Regions from separate parts of the Lysinibacillus sp. HST-98 genome, predicted to be linked through region 4. Evidence: riboswitches for the same ligand, from Rfam matches in the RefSeq annotation. Region 4 holds a riboswitch; each other region holds the start of a gene.

Region 1 (4,216 bases), on a different contig from region 4:
AACTTGTGTATATGGATTAACAGAGGCAGGTCCAAGTGGTTCATTATTATTTGGCAAGGAGCATGAAGCAAAGGCAGGAAGTATTGGTCAGCGGGCGCCACTTGGTACAGAATTGCGTATTGTGAATAACAGTGGAGAAGATGTAAATGTAGGCGAAGTGGGGGAAATTGTCTTGTTGGGTGAGGGTAACATGATTGGCTACTATAAGGATGAAGTAGCAACTAATGAAGCCTTTATTGACGGTTGGTTAAAAACAGGAGATCTAGCTCGTAAGGATGAAGATGGTTTTATTTGGATTGTAGATCGTAAAAAGGATGTCATTATTTCGGGTGGTGTCAACATTTATCCGAAAGAAATTGAAGATTGTTTATTGAGCTTTGAAGGGATATTCGAGGTTGCGGTAATTGGTGTGCCACATCCGCAATGGGGGGAAACGGTAAAGGCGGTGTATTCTGCTAAACAAGACATCGATGAGGAAGCTTTGAAAGCTTATTTAGAGGAACATCTTGCAAAATTTAAAATACCACGTATTTTTGAAAAAGTGGAAGCGCTACCACGCAATGCATCAGGCAAAATATTAAAACAAAATTTGAAGGGGCAAGAGGTGAGATAGTATGAAAGTATTACAAAAAGAAGCAATGCGTACTACGAACTTTTTTACGGAAGATGACACGCTTCAAAAAATAGTAGAAATGATGTTAGATAAAGAGTTTTTATCCTATGCCCAACGAGAGTTAACAGATTTTGGTGAGCTATGTGCAGGTGATATTGATACGAGGGCAAAGCATACAGATCGACTGGGTGAGCCTCGCCTTCAAAGATATGATGCCTATGGTGAAGAGATATCAGAGGTTTGGGTTAATGATGGCTATAAAAAAACGATTGAAGAGACATATAATACTGGGATTGTAGGTTATGTACACAAGCATATTCCGCAGCTAGGTCACAAGGGGAATTATGTTTATAGCTTTGCACAAGGTTATTTGCTATCACATGCAGAACCTGGATTTTATTGTCCCGTAACATTGACGATGGCGACTGCCTATCTATTAGATCATTATGCAGATGAAGAGGTAAAGCAACGTTTTTTACCACATGTTTGTGCAACAGGTGACACAGATTTATATGAAGGTGCGACCTTTTTAACAGAACGTCAAGGAGGCTCTGACGTCGGTGCAAATGTGGTGGAGGCGAGAAAGGATGGCACTGCGTATCGTCTATATGGTGAAAAATACTTTGCATCCAATGCGGGCATGTGTGGTGTAGCGATGGTATTGGCACGAATAGAAGGGGCGCCAGCAGGTTCCAAAGGCTTAACGTTGTTTGCAGTTCCTTGGCGTAAAGAAGATGGAACAACAAATCATCTACGTATTCGCCGATTGAAAGATAAATTAGGCGTTCGGGCAGTTCCATCTGGTGAGGTAGAATTTGATGGTGCACTTGCCTATGTTGTAGGGGAGCAAAATAAAGGGATTTATTATATGCTAGAAGCACTAAATCTCTCAAGAATTTGTAATGCAGTCGCTTCTATTGGTATTATGCGTCGTGGCTTCTTAGAGGCAAAACATTATGTAACCAATCGACATGCATTTGGCAAGCCCTTAACACAATACCCTATGATTCAGGATACTTTAGGGAAATTTGCAGCTAAGTTGCACGTGGAAGTAGCGACAGTTTTTGATCTTATTCAATTATACGATAAAGTGACAAGTGGACAGGGAACACAGCAAGAACTTATTATGAATCGTTTATATATTGCCATTATGAAAAAAGAAACGGCAGAGCAAGCTGTTTACTATGCCAGTGAGGCAATTGAATTACACGGGGGTAATGGCTATATAGAAGACTTTGTAACGCCCCGCTTATTAAGAGATGCGCAAGTGTTGACGGTGTGGGAGGGGACGGCTAATATTTTGGCCTTAGAACTCATTCGTTTAGTGGATAAGTTTCATGCACATGAACTGTTTGTCTGTGAGATGGAGGAACGATTAGAGAAATTAGCTGACAGCTCACTAGTACAAATCGTTAAAGAACAATTGGCGAATATTTCTATGAAACTGCAAATTTTTAGCGCTTTAGACGCGGCAACGAAAACTTTTGAAGCAAAAGGTATGGCTGAAAAAATGGCTCACCTTTATGAAAGTGTCATAGCGGTTGAGTGGGCACATAAATTTGGTGGGAAATATGAAAAACTAGCGGACGTTTATTTAGAACAGACATGGTCATTAAGAGAAATGGGTGCTCAAATGAAAACAGTCCAATACTTTTCTGAAATTGTATAATGGCCGGGTAGTCGTCTTGAATGGAGGCGACTTCTTTCATTTTCATGTATAATGAAATCAACTGAATATTATAAAGGTTCTTTACTTAAGTAAAGTGAAAAGGGAAATCGGTGTGATTCCGATGCGGTCCCGCCACTGTAAGTGTGAGTTTTTTCAAATGATGCCACTGAAGATTTCGGGAAGGCTTGAAAAATCGCAAGTAGCACTAGCCAGGAGACCTGCCTTTATAACGACATGACAACCTACGAGGATAGGGTGGTGGATTTTGTATCAGTTTTTTGGTGCGATTTTGCCCCCTCATCGTTCAAAGATGAGGGGTTTTATTTTGATGCAGAATAAAGCGAAATGTCGCATGGACCAACGAAGGAGGATTCACATGAAGAAATTTTGGAAAATAGGATTATCAGCATTTTTAGCAGTAGGCTTGCTAGCTGCTTGTGGGCAGGAAGCAAAAGATAACAAGCCATCTAACGAGCAGCAAACACAGCAAGAAACAGCACAAGTGGATGAAGCAACATTCCCAATGACGGTAACAGATGCCCTTAATAAGGACATTACACTTGAAGCACCTCCTGAGAAAATTGTTTCACTTATTCCAAGTAATACTGAAATCCTTTTTGGACTAGGTTTAAATGATGAAATAGTTGGTGTTACTGACAACGACGATTATCCGCCAGAGGCAGCTGAGAAGGATAAGGTTGGTGGTATGGAGTACGATATTGAAAAAATTATTGCCTTAAAACCAGATATCGTTTTTTCACACGAATCTAGCATGTCTCTTTCAGAAGAGGCTATTGCACAGCTTGAATCAGCAGGTTTGAAAGTATTTGTAGTAAGAAACGCACAAGACTTTAATGAAACATATACAACAATTGAGCAACTTGGACGTGCTACAGGAAAATTACCAGAGGCAGAAAAAATTGTTGCTAATATGAAGGCAAAAGTAGAAGAAGTTTTGTCTAAAGTCAAGGATGTTGAACCCAAAAAAGTGTTAGTTGAAGCATCAGATGAGCCAGATATTTATACAGCTGGCAATGGTACGTTTATGAACGCGATGCTTGAAATGATCAATGCAGAGAATGTAGCTGTAGATGGCGATAATTGGTATAAAATTGATGCAGAACAAATTATCGCAAAAAATCCAGATGTCATCGTGGTGACATATCATTATGTACCAGATATTTTAACGAAAATACCAAAACGGGCGGGCTTTGATACGATTAATGCCGTAAAAAATAATGCGATTGTGCAGGTAGATGAAAGTACTACAAGTCGTCAAGGGCCACGTTTAGCAGAAGGTCTAGAAGAATTAGCAAAAGCAATCTATCCTGAGGTATTTAAGTGAAAAAAATAGCACTAGCCTATACATTAACATGTACGCTTCTTCTTATTAGCATCTGGTGTGGCGTAGCGATAGGCTCGGTTCATATTCCATTAGAAGTATTATGGAATAAGGCGGTTGATGAAACAGCCGCCAATATTTTTTGGAAAATTCGTTTGCCTCGCGTGTTATTAGCGGGACTAGTAGGCGCATCTCTAGCTATTGCTGGAGCAGCATTCCAAGGTTTATTAAAAAATCCATTAGCAGATCCATATACACTAGGGGTTTCATCAGGGGCATCTGTTGGTGCTGTTTTAACGATCTTTTTTAGTATTTCTATACCTGTTGTCGGTTTGTATGCGCTGCCAACCTTCAGTATGATTGGTGCTATCATCACGATGGTAGTTGTTATGAGCTTTGCTAGACTCGTAGACCGCTCATTGAAAATGGAAACGTTGATATTAACAGGTGTTATTTTTAGTTCATTTTTAGGTTCCCTTATTTCATTAATGATTGCCTTATCTGGTGAAGAATTACGTCAGGTAATAGGCTGGCTACTTGGTTCTGTTTCGATGCGTGGTTGGCCATATGTCCAAATGATCATTCCATTTGT
Region 2 (4,216 bases), on a different contig from region 4:
GTGTTGCGTCCGTTTTTACTTCTGTTCCAGGAGCCAGTGGTGCTTCTTGTGGGTCAATTAATTCTTCATGAATCACCCACTTATGCTTTTCTATTCGCTTTCCACCAGATGTAGGCTCATAGGAAATAACATAGGCAGTTGTATTATAGGCACCTACTATTGTTGCTTCTGCCCCTTTCATACCTTCCATATGTCCATCTGTAATAATGGCTGTGCTCCCTACAGGAAATTTCGGGTTTTCAGCTTTTTTTAACGTTACTGGTACATCGCCAGAACTTGAATGGTTCATTGTAGAATGATCCATTTTTTCAGCAGTTTCATTAGAAGTGGACGCTGGTTCTGTTTGATCCTCTGTACAAGCCGATAAACTAATTAAAGCGACTACTGATAATAGTCCGACTGACCATCTTTTATTGAATTTCATATGATATCCTCCTCACTATGTGCTCCTAATGTAGCAAATAAATGTGCAGAAACGATGGATATGACCCTATGAAAAACATTTCTTTAGTCTGGAACAATTAGGTGGGGAGATATGCTATTGAATGGGCAGGATCTTCAATGTTTTTTGTAATCTATGGGCGAAGATACCAGCAAAAATAGCTAAAATAATATCTTTTGGTAGTGGAGGAATCATCCAAAGCCAAGCGAGCTTATATGAAAAATTCTCTGGCGCACTTGCCCAAAGTTTATATGCAAAAAACATCCAATTTGTTCCTATCAAATAATTTATAGCCGTTGCTACCAAAGCAGCTACGATAAAACTTTTCTTTGTCCCGCTTCGTTCCACGATTAGCCCTGCAACAAATGCTGCTAATATAAATGTAATAATAAACCCAAAGGTAGGGCTTAAAATTTGGCCAATTCCACCACCGAAACGAGCAAAGACAGGAGCTCCTGCCAATCCTACGCACATATAAATTGTACAGGCGAGCGCACCTTTTCTACTACCAAGAATAAGCCCTGCTAAAATTGCAAAGAAGGTTTGAAGCGTAATGGGTACACCACCAACTACCATAAAGGGTGCAAAGGAAGTGATATTAGCACCCACCATCATTAGCGTTGAAAACAACCCAATGTAGGTAATGTCAATAGTTCTTAATTTATGGTGACTATGTTGAGTAACAGTTGCCATGATTTTCACCTCGTTTTATAAGTTATTACTGCTAGTGTAAAAAACGAATACTATTGTGTCAACCTTATTATCGTTTTTGGTTAACTCAAATGTTGAGTTAAATAGAAGTAGACTATCTATCTATAAAAATGTATGATAGAATCGTCACAATTTTATAACTTCAAATACTATTGGTGCGACATTTTTGAATGTCACTTAAAAGGGAAGTCGGTGGAAGTCCGACGCTGTCCCGCAACTGTAACGAGGAATCCTATAATATGATTTGCCACTGTTTAAGAATGGGAAGGTAATTATAGGATAGTGAATCGAAGCCAGGAGACCTGCCATTTAGTAATACCTGTAATGCCCACGAGGATGCAAGCAATTACGGACAATAGCTGGATATTTTTCTGACTTTGTTTAATCTAGGGTATTTCTATGCGCATTTTCGCATGAGATACCTTTTTTTATTGCTTCATTCATCAATATTCAGTAGGAGTTTAAAACAGATGAATAAAAAATTTATGTTATTTTCCTTCGTACTTTTTATGGTATTAATTGTTTCAATGACCTTTGCTGTAATGGTTGGCTCAGTTTCAGTTACACCGTTATATGTATGGAAAGTTATTCTTTCTAAGATTCCTTTTATACAAAATTCAATCGAGCAAGATTGGAGTCGCTCTCAGGAAATCATCATCTGGCAAATAAGAGCACCTCGTGTTTTGCTAGCTGCTATAGTAGGAGCTGGGTTAGCCATTGCAGGGGCAGCCATTCAGGCACTTGTACGTAACTCTATTGCAGACCCGTATATTCTAGGGATTTCTTCAGGTGCAGCTGTCGGAGCTACTTCTGTGATTATTTTAGGAGCCTTTTCATTTTTAGGTATTTACGCTCTTTCGGTATCCGCATTCCTTGGTTCATTACTTGCGATTACACTTGTTTTTTTCTTGTCACGTGTTGGGGGACGTGTCTCTATTTTCCGCTTGCTATTGGCAGGCATGGCTGTGTCCTTTATCTTAACGGCTATCTCTAATTTTATTTTAATGATGTCAAAGCAAGAAGGGGCCTTAAAGGCTGTTATGTTTTGGATGCTAGGTAGTTTAGCTGGAGCCAAATGGAATAATATTGTGATTCCAGCCTTCGTATTCTTGGTTGTATTTGGGCTACTCTGGCTACACTATCGCAATTTAAATTTATTATTACTAGGAGAAGAGGCGGCAGTGACATTAGGCGTTAATCTTCAGCAATTCCGTATTCAGTTAATACTATTAGTATCTCTATTAACTGGTGTGCTTGTCGCAGTTAGTGGTTCTATAGGATTTGTGGGATTGATTATTCCCCATATTGTGCGTTTAATTGTGGGCTCAAACTATAAATACGTCATACCTATTAGTGCTTTAATAGGTGGAATATTCTTAGTGTGGGCAGATGCCTTTGCTCGAATCATTATTTCTCCTCAGGAAATGCCAATTGGTATTATTACAGCTTTTTGCGGGGGACCATTTTTCATTTGGCTTCTCCGTCGTAACAACTATTCTTTCGGTGAAGGAGATTAACGTCCATGACATTAGAAGCGAAACGAGTATCATTCTCCATTTACGATCAGCGTATACTACATGATGTAAGCATTCAAATAAAAGAAAAGCAATTTGTTGGATTAATTGGTCCTAATGGGAGCGGAAAATCAACATTGTTAAAAAATATGTATCGTCTCCTAAAACCTGAAAGCGGAACGGTAGTATTAAATGAGCAAGATATATTAAAGCAATCAAGTAAATCAATTGCGAAAAATTTGGCTGTTGTAAGCCAAGAGACACCCGTATTATTTGATTTCACTGTGCATGATTTAGTCAGTATGGGAAGAACACCACATAAAAAGCTGTTAGAGCTTGATCAAGAGAAAGATTTTCAAATTGTTAAAGAGGCTCTTAGCCAAACGGGCATATCGCATTTAGAGAAACGAAGCTTTAGTTCGCTTTCTGGTGGCGAGAAAAAGCGTGTCATGGTTGCAAGGGCACTCGCTCAACAAGCACAGGTATTAATATTGGATGAGCCGACGAATCATTTAGATATTCAACATCAACTTCAACTTATGGATTTAATTCAGACCTTGCATTTAACCGTAGTAGCAGCTTTACATGATTTAAATATCGCTGCTATGTATTGCGATCAAATTTACGTTTTACAGCAAGGGCGAATAGTTTGCCATGGTACACCAGAGGAAGTACTTACCCCAACAGTGCTACAAGATGTATTCGGTGTTTTTGCGGATATTCAAATACATCCACTGACAGGGAAGCCGTATCTTACATATGTTCCTGAACAGTTCACGAAGAGGTTTAGCCAAATATAGAAAGTGAGATCTTCTATTAGATACATAAAACATCCTTTAAGGAGTGACTGTATGCAAATAGCCTTTACGAAAATGCATGGTATTGGCAACAGCTATATCTATCTTGATCTTTTCCAACATAATTACAAGGAAGATATCTTTTGTGAATTGGCTCAAAAAATGGCCAATGTCCATACTGGTATTGGCTCGGATGGATTGATTATTATCCAACCATCTAAAATTGCTGACTGTGGTATGCGTGTATTTAATAAAGATGGCTCTGAGGGGACAAATTGCGGTAACGGTCTTCGCTGTGTTGCTAAGTATGTTTTTGAACGTCATATTGTACGACAAGAGCTAATTACGATTGAAACGAAATCCGGGATTATGCTGGCTCAGGTAGTGGTGCAAGACAATCGTGTAATAGAGGTGATAGTCGATATGGGCAAACCTCTCTTATTGCGCAAAGACATTCCGATGTTAGGAAATCCAAATGAGCTTGTCATCAATGAGATTTTTCCGTTACCCCAACAATCTCTTTTGGTAACAGCTTTGTTTTTGGGCAACCCGAATGCCGTATTTTTTGTGAATGCAATCGAGCAAGCACCATTAAGAACACTTGGTGATATAGCAAATGATATAAGATTTCCTTATCGTTGCAATGTTGAGTTTGTAGAGATTGTTCATGAGAAGGCGTTGAAATGCTGCGTTTGGGAACGAGGTTCGGGTATAACAGAGGCATGTGGGACAGGTGCTTGTGCAGCGGTAGT
Region 3 (4,216 bases), on a different contig from region 4:
GCATTCTGAAAAACAATGCCGACTTTTTGGCGTAGGGTCTTTAAAGCTTTTCGACTATATTCCAGACCGTTGCCTTCGAATAAAATCGACCCAGCTGTAGGTTTTAAAATACCATTAAGATGCTGAAATAAAGTTGATTTTCCCGCGCCATTATGCCCGAGTATGGCGATTTTTTTACCTTTTGGAATGTCTAATGTAATATCTGATAACGCCTTCGTACCATCCGCATAGGCATAAGATAATTGGTTGAGTTTAAAATAAAATGTTGTCATGTGAAATACCCTCCGTATACGATGAGGACTAGTAAAATAGCTGCCATGCATAGCCAATTTTTCTTGCTATAAGTGCCCATCTCTTGCCAGTAGACGGCCTCGCCTCCACGTGATTGCATGGCGTTGTTGAGCTCCCGGCTACGTTGAAACATTTCCACAAATAATGCCACAATAAGCATGGAGACAGAGCGTAGCCATTGCATCGGTGAATGGTAGCCGAGACGTGCTTGCTGGGCGAGATGTATATTTTGCATGCTTTCTAAAAACATAAAAATAAAACGATAGGTTAGTTCGACGAGCTCCACTAATAAAGAGGGGAGTCGCCATTGTCGTAGCACATAACATATTCCTTGTACGGAAGTGGTTAGAATTAAAAAGTATAAACAACTAATGCTGCCAAGGACAATAAAGAACAGCTGTTGCGCTGCTAACACACTTGCGTTCCCAATAAAGACAGTCCAATTCCTCCATGTAAACGACCAAATATGGGCAGGGAGTGTATTCGTTGATGATGTAAAGGAAAGTAAAATAGATACAAGACTTGTTAATAAGAAAAAGCCAGGTAGCAATAATAATTTGCCATAGTATGTAAGCGGAATTTTGGCACCTAAAATGATAAAAGCACTCATTACAAAAAATGTAATGAGTGAAAGTCGTTCATCTCTCATGATGAGCGTTATGAGAAGTAATCCAAGTGAAAATATCATTTTTTCTAGCGGATGAACGGACGCTAGCTTATTCAGATAGGCATACTTATCAATGAGTAACATAATGGTTAACCTTCTTTGTGTTTGCCACGCATATAGCCGATGAAGTAGCCAATAAAGCCAGCTCCTATAGCTGCCTGTAGCACGAATAATAAGCTTTCGATTTCACCACTTGGTGGCTCCCATAGACTTTCAAACCATGGCTCATATTCCGCATTGATTTCACCAATAGCTGCTTCTGCTTCTCCATCAGCACCACCAAATTCAGCACCTTTTTGTATGAACAAGGGAATGATGGCTAATAACACAACAATTGCTAATAACAATAAATTTTTTTTCATCTGTTAATGTGCCTCCTTTGTTGAGAAAACACGTAAAGTTTTTAGTTCGCTAATATTGTATTTTTTCAAGAAATTCATCACTATGACCGTTAAAATTCCTTCACTCACGGCTAAAGGAATTTGAGTTAAGGCAAAAATTCCTGCAAACTTTGTAAAGGATGCCATAAAGCCTCCAACCTCTGAAGGAAAGGCTAGTGCTAGTTGTACAGAAGTCACAATATATGTACCTAAATCACCAAGCATAGCTGCAAAGAATACGGCTAGTGAAAATGACAAGCCTACTTTTTGAGCACCTTTAAAGACAAAGTAAGCAATAAAAGGACCAACAATAGCCATAGAAAAGGCATTAGCCCCTAAAGTTGTAATTCCTCCATGAGCTAATAATAAAGATTGAAATAATAAAACGATTGTTCCAATTACACTCATTGCTAGAGGGCCAAAGAGTACTGTCCCAAGTCCTACACCAGTTGGGTGAGAGCAGCTACCTGTAACAGAAGGGATTTTTAAGGCGGATAGCACAAAGGCAAAGGCTCCTGAAAGCCCCAAAAGCATTTTTGTTTCAGGATTTTCATCAACGGTTTTTCGAATAGAACGCAATCCTAGAATGATAAATGGAATAGAGATGACCCACCAAAAAATAGCCCATTCGATTGGTAAAAAACCTTCCATGATATGCATGGCAAAGGCACGTTTTGGCACGATTAAAAAGGCCAGTAAAAAATAACTAAGTTTCCACCATGAAAATTTCAAAAAGTTTTCCTCCTAACTAATTAGTAGATTTTTAGAATATTGCGTGCGTAATCAAAAAAAGCACTTCTCCACTGGTGGAAAAGTGCATAGCTAAAAAAGCAAATAACATTCTCATCTGCTAAGCCGCACACCTATCCTCGTAGGCTGAAACGATCACTTATTTTTCGGCAGGTCTCCTGGCTCTAGTTCAATGCTTTATAGGTCTTCCCATCCGTTGGACAGTGACATATTCTATAAAGCTCCCTATTACAGTGGCGGGACCGCGCCGGACTCAAACCGGCTTCCCTTTTAAGCAAAATGACAAGCACTTTGCACCGAAAAACATTCAAATTGTGAGATTTCACGACAAAGTGTAACATGAATTTCCATAAATATGCTATACCTTTTATAAATTTTTTTAATTAAAGGTCAATAGTGAATATTCTGATAACGAGTTGTGCGCAAATATTTTATAGATTGTATAAATTTCATACCTAGTTCCATTCAAAATTGATAAATTTGTCATAAATTTTTGAAGAAATATTGAAATTTTAAAAAAATAAGATATGATAAAGACAGTTTTCTATTTAAAATTCTAATAAAAATTTCATATAAAACGTCAATAAGTGCTCGAATAGCTCGAGATAATAGGGAAATTGGTGAAAATCCAATACAGCCCCCGCTACTGTAATAGCTGATGAAATCGCAAAGCCACTGGTGCAAACTTGGGAAGGTGCGACAGTAAAATGAAGCTTAAGTCAGGAAACCTGCTTATTTGATTGTGCATGCAAACTTTTCGGAGGGAGAAGTTGAAGCGAAAGCGAGTACCTGTATTTCATTCTATTCGTTTTTATTTGGCTTCTACAAAACCTTTACTCTTCGTTATAGAGTAAAGGTTTTTCTTTTTCCAAAAAGCAAATGAGGGGAGACAGAAGATGACAACTTGGAATTTAGAGGGGATGAAAACACATCTCTTTATTTGCAATGGCAGTAGCTGCATGAAAAAGGATGGGGAGGAAATTACCTTAGCCATTCGAGATGAGATACAGCGGCAAGCACTCGATCAAGAAATACATACGACAAGAACGCGCTGTAATGGACGATGCAAGGATGCTTGTGTGGTAATCGCTTACCCCCAAGGGAATTGGTATCGTGTGCCATCAACAGAGCATGCTAGAACACTAGTACAAGATTTACATCATGAATCCTTATACAACGAACATGTCTTTACACTTCGTGAAGGTACATTACAGCGTACTGCTCAAACAACTGCCATTAAAGGGATCGAAAAGGTGAAAGAGGGGTAACAACATGGCGCAAAAAGGAAAAATTTTCGTAGTAGGCTTTGGACCTGGAGATTTTAAGCATATTACGACACGTGCAGTAGAGGCTTTACAACAAAGTGATATGATTATAGGCTACAAAACCTATGTAGAGCTGATTCAAGATTTAGTAAGTGCAAAATCGATTGTTAGTACAGGCATGACAGAAGAAGTGTCGCGTGCACAGGAAGCCGTTCGTCAAGCCGAAGCAGGGAGCATCGTCTCGGTGATTTCGAGTGGTGATGCAGGCGTCTATGGCATGGCGGGTTTAGTCTATGAGGTGTTAATTGAGCTAGGCTGGACAGAAGCAACAGGAATTGAAGTAGAAATTGTTCCTGGGATTTCTGCGATTAATTCATGCGCTAGCATACTTGGTGCACCTATTATGCACGATGCTTGTACAATCAGCTTGAGTGACCATCTAACACCTTGGAATTTAATTGCAAAGCGTGTCGAGGCAGCTGCAATGGCAGACTTTGTCATTGCTTTATACAATCCTAAAAGTGGTCGTCGAACAAGACAAATTGTCGAGGCTCAGCGAATTCTCTTAGAATATCGTTCGCCAGACACACCAGTTGGGCTTGTGAAAAGTGCCTATCGAGAACGTCAAGAAGTAACCATGACAACACTAGCTGAAATGCTAGAACATGATATTGGTATGCTGACAACTGTAATTATCGGGAATTCGTCAACATTTTTCTATGACAATAAGATGATTACGCCCCGCGGTTACCAACGTAAATATACCCTGGGTGAAGAGAAACAGCCATTACGTCCACATCAACGTTTACGCGAAGAAAATGAACCTTGGGCAATGAACCAAGAGACAGGAACAGCGCGAAATG
Region 4 (4,216 bases):
GTTAGAAATGCTGACCTTAGCTAATTCATCATCTGGCTTTTCATTACATCCTAGTAAAACAACGGCTAGTAGAGACACTAAGGCAACTATCATTATTCGCAACCACTCACCCCCTCTATAGGCTAAATAATACCACCATTTCCTGTCGTAGCTCTCACTTCTTTGTAATACATTAAATAAACGAGAGCGAAAGGGGACAGATAGTGGGCTTATTTGATGGATTGATCGGCAATGCAAGCGAGGTGAATTTAGAAAAACTACAGGAGGAGGTCCATAATTTATTAATTCCAAACGAGACAGTCAAGAACGCCTATAAAATTATTAGAGACACGTTTATTTTTACCAATAAACGATTGATCCTCATTGATAAGCAAGGAGTGACTGGCAAGAAAACAGAGTATCATTCCATTCCCTATAAAAATATCGTTCATTTTTCAGTAGAAACAGCTGGAACATTTGATTTAGATGCAGAGCTCAAAATATGGGTGTCTGGCAGTTCATTACCGATTCAAAAAAACTTTAATAAGGCGACAAATATTTATAAGGTGCAAAGCGTCTTAGCACAGTATGTGTTAGGGACGTAATGAAGGTGCTAATAGTCCATGTGCACAACCAAAAGCCCGCAATAATGCGAGGCTTTTTTGTCGTGCCAGAAGCGGACGGTGTAAAGGATTTTAAGTCGGCTTCATGATTACGGTAGGCTCGAAAATACTGATAAGCGTAAATAAGAGCGCCTTGCCGAATTCTTATTCAAAGACAATCATTTCTCCGACTTCTTTAAACCCGAAGCGTTTATATATATTCTTTCCATCCTCTGATGCCTGTAAGACTACGGGCTTTTGCTTATCAATTGTTTGACTGAGTAGGAATTGAAACATCTCACTGCCATATCCCTTGCCCCTATACGCATCTTTTGTCATCACATCATAAATCCCATAGCTATGTTTACTGTCTATTAATAATCCCGTAGCGATAGGTAGTTCCTTTATACAGCCAATAAACATTCGAGCATTGGATGCTAGCTTTTCCTGTGAGAATTTATGAAAATAAGTTTCTAATGCATCTCTTTCTGCTGTTTCTCCAAATAAACTTAGAAAAACTTCCTTATATTGTAGAAGCTCTTCCTTGTTGCTTACTTCTGTGATGGTAAGATGATTGGAAATTCGTGGACCTGTGTGAAGTGTATGGTCAAGCTTCATCATCTTATTTCGTTCAGCTTCCTGTAAATTGCAGTCTTTTATCAGATGTAGCCAATCATCACTTAGATAGTTGGCATCCACCCACGTGCTGAAAGGAAGTTTATTAACAATGAAATGATTGATCCTTTGTTTAAGATGATTTCCTTATGAATCATAGGCGATTTCACCACTAGCAAATTAAATGTATCAGTTGGAATGTTCGTGTTGGCTATGACAAAATGAGCTTCCTCTATAATTTGTCCAGAAACAGCTTGAGTAAATAGTTTCATTTTTTCCTCTAAATTACTCGTCACTAATTGTTGACTTGCTTTCATATCTTTCATCCTTTCACTATTAGTAGTGTAGTGCGCACTATCTTTTATTATAGAGTCATTGAAAGATTAAAAATACGGAGTTCACCGTTTTTATATCCTCCCACAATTTTCAGAAAACAATCAGGCACGAAAAGCAAGGATGATTAGTACTTTGGAAAATATTATGATATTTGACTTTAGAAAAATACTACTTTACAATTGATTTTAGTAATCTAATAGGAATGTGGCGTACACTAAATTCCTATGACAACTGAATAGCGTGTAGTAATAGGTGTAAATTGCGTGCAATTTGCTTAAAAGGGAAGTCGGTGTGAATCCGACACTGTCCCGCAACTGTAAATGTGAGCGACTTTTCAGTATCCACTGTCTTTGGACGGGAAGGAGAAAAGAAGCGATGATCATGAGTCAGGATACCTGCCTGTTACGAGTACACACCATAAACCTACGAGGAATAGGAGGTGGCATGTTGACAAAACAGAATGCTCTGTTCGTCACAGTACGTCAAACGCCCATAGTAAATGAAAGGGTTCACAATCGAACTCATTCACATATACTTAGGGTTTGTTTGCCATTGTGTGATGAAAGAAGATAAAATGAAGGATTTCCTCAAAAGTAGGGAGTCCTTTTTGTTTTGAAAATATGTACGCAAAGGGGAAGCACGTATGACAAATATTCATGTAACGACAATGTTGGAAACGCCTTATGAAGATCTGAACATTTGTAAGCAACCACGCACAGAAGTTGCCAAGAAAGCGAAAACAAGAATGGTGGTCGAGTCTCTGATCGATCAATTATTAGCAACGAAGCTGATTCGCAATGATCGCTTCTTTGAGCAAATTTTATATAATAAAGAAATTATTTGGATACAAAATGGGGATGTGGACGGTCATCTTTTAGCGAAAGCAGCCATAGCAGATGAACTGAAAACAAAGACGAATAGTTTTATGATGTACATGCCGACCAATCCGATTGTCTATGAGGTCAATGGAGAAGCGTATCACTTAATTACGCGCATTGATTCTACACGCGCAAAGCCCAACCTTGACCGTCTCTCATTGGAGCCAAAGCCTGTTTTAAGTGCCGCTCGTGTCAATGACTTATTATGCTCGATTGTTATGCGCTTTTACGAAACGTATTTACACGATTTAGCGCCTCACCATGACAAACTCATCGCATTTGTACAGCAGGAATATGCCCAGTTTATTGAAGCAGTGCAAGCGTTAAATGATTATCATTTCAACTGGCATCCACGTGGCAACGGTCACGAGCTTTTACTGCAATTAATTAATCATCTACAACTTTTAAAAAGTCAGCCAGGTAAGGTACTAATTGATTTTACAAACAAGCATGACTACGTGATAGTTGAACCCGCTTATTTGATGGACAAACCAACAAAGAAGGCTGTAGGTGCACTATAAAAACAAGCCCTCCATTATTCGGAGGGCTTGTTTTGATCTTGCGCTATGAATATCCGCGAAAGCAGGAAAAATACCCGCGCTAGTGCGACGAATACCTGCGGAAGCAAGTGAAATACCCGCGCTAGTGCGACGAATACCCGCGAAAGCAAGTAATGCCTTCACGCGAACAAAATCACCCCATCCTACAGGCAATGCATGGCTGCCTGTGCTTCTTGCCATGGAACCGTATACCCTTTGCCCTTTGCACAAAAGATACTAGAGGAGCTATACTCAGGGTCTGCATTTTTATCGTAGCCAATCTGTGCAATCACATCCTCTGTATTATGGCACACATCATAGCCATCAAATTGGAGTGTGAGTGCACCTTTCCCATTTGTATAGGCGGCAAAGGTTGTACTGTAGCTCATTAAAGTGGCAACAGGCGCACGACCTGTTAGGATAACATCCGTTTCGGATAAAATCGGGTCATCGAATATGCCTGCTGCTTGCTGAATATCAGTCATCATACGACCGATAAAGTCGTTTGAAGCCTTCATTTTAAAGCGATAATAGGGTTCAAGTAGAACATTTTGTGCCTGCTCCAGCCCCTGACGTAGGGCACGGAAACTGGCTTCACGGAAATCTCCCCCCGATGTATGCTCATTATGCCCGCGACCTGTTAGAAGTGTAAAATGAATATCTGTTACAGGGAAGCCTGTCAGTAGCCCATGATGATCACGCTCAAACAGGTGCTTTTCAACAAGGCGCTGATTGCCTACAGATAAATGATCGGCATGACAGGCATTGCTGAAGGTATTACCTGTTCCACGTGGATTTGGCTCCATTAATAAATGAACTTCGGCATAATGCTTGAGGGGCTCGAAATGACCATAGCCTGTTACGGGGGTCGCAATGGTTTCCATATATAAAATTTGCGGCTCACCAAAGGAGACAGCTATTGAAAAACGCGTCATGAATACCTCTGTCAGGACCTCCAATTGAATGACACCCATAATATGCACATGGATTTCCTGAAATTTTTCCTGCCAGACCACACGCAAGGACGGCTCTTCAGCTTCGAGTAAACGGAAAAACTGGAGCACTTCCTTGATATGCTGATCGCCCTCATATTGAACCTTTGCCTGTAAGGTTGGGACAAGCTCATAGGGCTGGGATAGCATCGTTGTACCGATTTGATCCCCAATGTTTGCCTGGCTCAGTCCTTTGACAGCGAAAATTTCTCCTGCCTCTATCTGTTGAACAGTCTCATAGCGACTGCCGTTATAAAGGCGAATTTCGGTTACTT

The links. A riboswitch is a leader RNA that binds a small molecule or an ion and turns the genes downstream of it on or off. The one in region 4 is predicted to bind cobalamin.
Region 1: another riboswitch for cobalamin. It lies ahead of JIN86_RS11950 (ABC transporter substrate-binding protein); the one in region 4 lies ahead of JIN86_RS12975 (hypothetical protein).
Region 2: another riboswitch for cobalamin. It lies ahead of JIN86_RS22120 (FecCD family ABC transporter permease); the one in region 4 lies ahead of JIN86_RS12975 (hypothetical protein).
Region 3: another riboswitch for cobalamin. It lies ahead of JIN86_RS02065 (energy-coupling factor ABC transporter permease); the one in region 4 lies ahead of JIN86_RS12975 (hypothetical protein).

What each region holds. Positions count from the first base shown of each region.
Region 1 covers NZ_JAENHX010000004.1:229,184-233,399, reverse strand. Annotated here, with positions in the region: gene JIN86_RS11960 (class I adenylate-forming enzyme family protein) at 1-613, shown strand, start outside; gene JIN86_RS11955 (acyl-CoA dehydrogenase family protein) at 615-2,282, shown strand; cobalamin riboswitch at 2,340-2,522, shown strand; gene JIN86_RS11950 (ABC transporter substrate-binding protein) at 2,659-3,627, shown strand; gene JIN86_RS11945 (FecCD family ABC transporter permease) at 3,624-4,216, shown strand, end outside.
Region 2 covers NZ_JAENHX010000014.1:62,902-67,117, forward strand. Annotated here, with positions in the region: gene JIN86_RS22110 (YdhK family protein) at 1-424, opposite strand, end outside; gene JIN86_RS22115 (biotin transporter BioY) at 539-1,135, opposite strand; cobalamin riboswitch at 1,290-1,477, shown strand; gene JIN86_RS22120 (FecCD family ABC transporter permease) at 1,624-2,670, shown strand; gene JIN86_RS22125 (heme ABC transporter ATP-binding protein) at 2,676-3,467, shown strand; gene dapF (diaminopimelate epimerase) at 3,519-4,216, shown strand, end outside.
Region 3 covers NZ_JAENHX010000001.1:397,417-401,632, reverse strand. Annotated here, with positions in the region: gene JIN86_RS02080 (energy-coupling factor ABC transporter ATP-binding protein) at 1-272, opposite strand, end outside; gene cbiQ (cobalt ECF transporter T component CbiQ) at 269-1,042, opposite strand; gene JIN86_RS02070 (energy-coupling factor ABC transporter substrate-binding protein) at 1,048-1,320, opposite strand; gene JIN86_RS02065 (energy-coupling factor ABC transporter permease) at 1,324-2,070, opposite strand; cobalamin riboswitch at 2,220-2,404, opposite strand; cobalamin riboswitch at 2,657-2,838, shown strand; gene JIN86_RS02060 ((2Fe-2S) ferredoxin domain-containing protein) at 2,985-3,356, shown strand; gene cobJ (precorrin-3B C(17)-methyltransferase) at 3,361-4,216, shown strand, end outside.
Region 4 covers NZ_JAENHX010000005.1:25,971-30,186, forward strand. Annotated here, with positions in the region: gene JIN86_RS12960 (YhfM domain-containing protein) at 1-93, opposite strand, end outside; gene JIN86_RS12965 (PH domain-containing protein) at 204-584, shown strand; gene JIN86_RS23590 (GNAT family N-acetyltransferase) at 747-1,202, opposite strand; gene JIN86_RS23595 (hypothetical protein) at 1,262-1,513, opposite strand; cobalamin riboswitch at 1,766-1,949, shown strand; gene JIN86_RS12975 (hypothetical protein) at 2,176-2,931, shown strand; gene JIN86_RS12980 (hypothetical protein) at 2,926-3,150, opposite strand; gene JIN86_RS12985 (elongation factor G) at 3,114-4,216, opposite strand, start outside.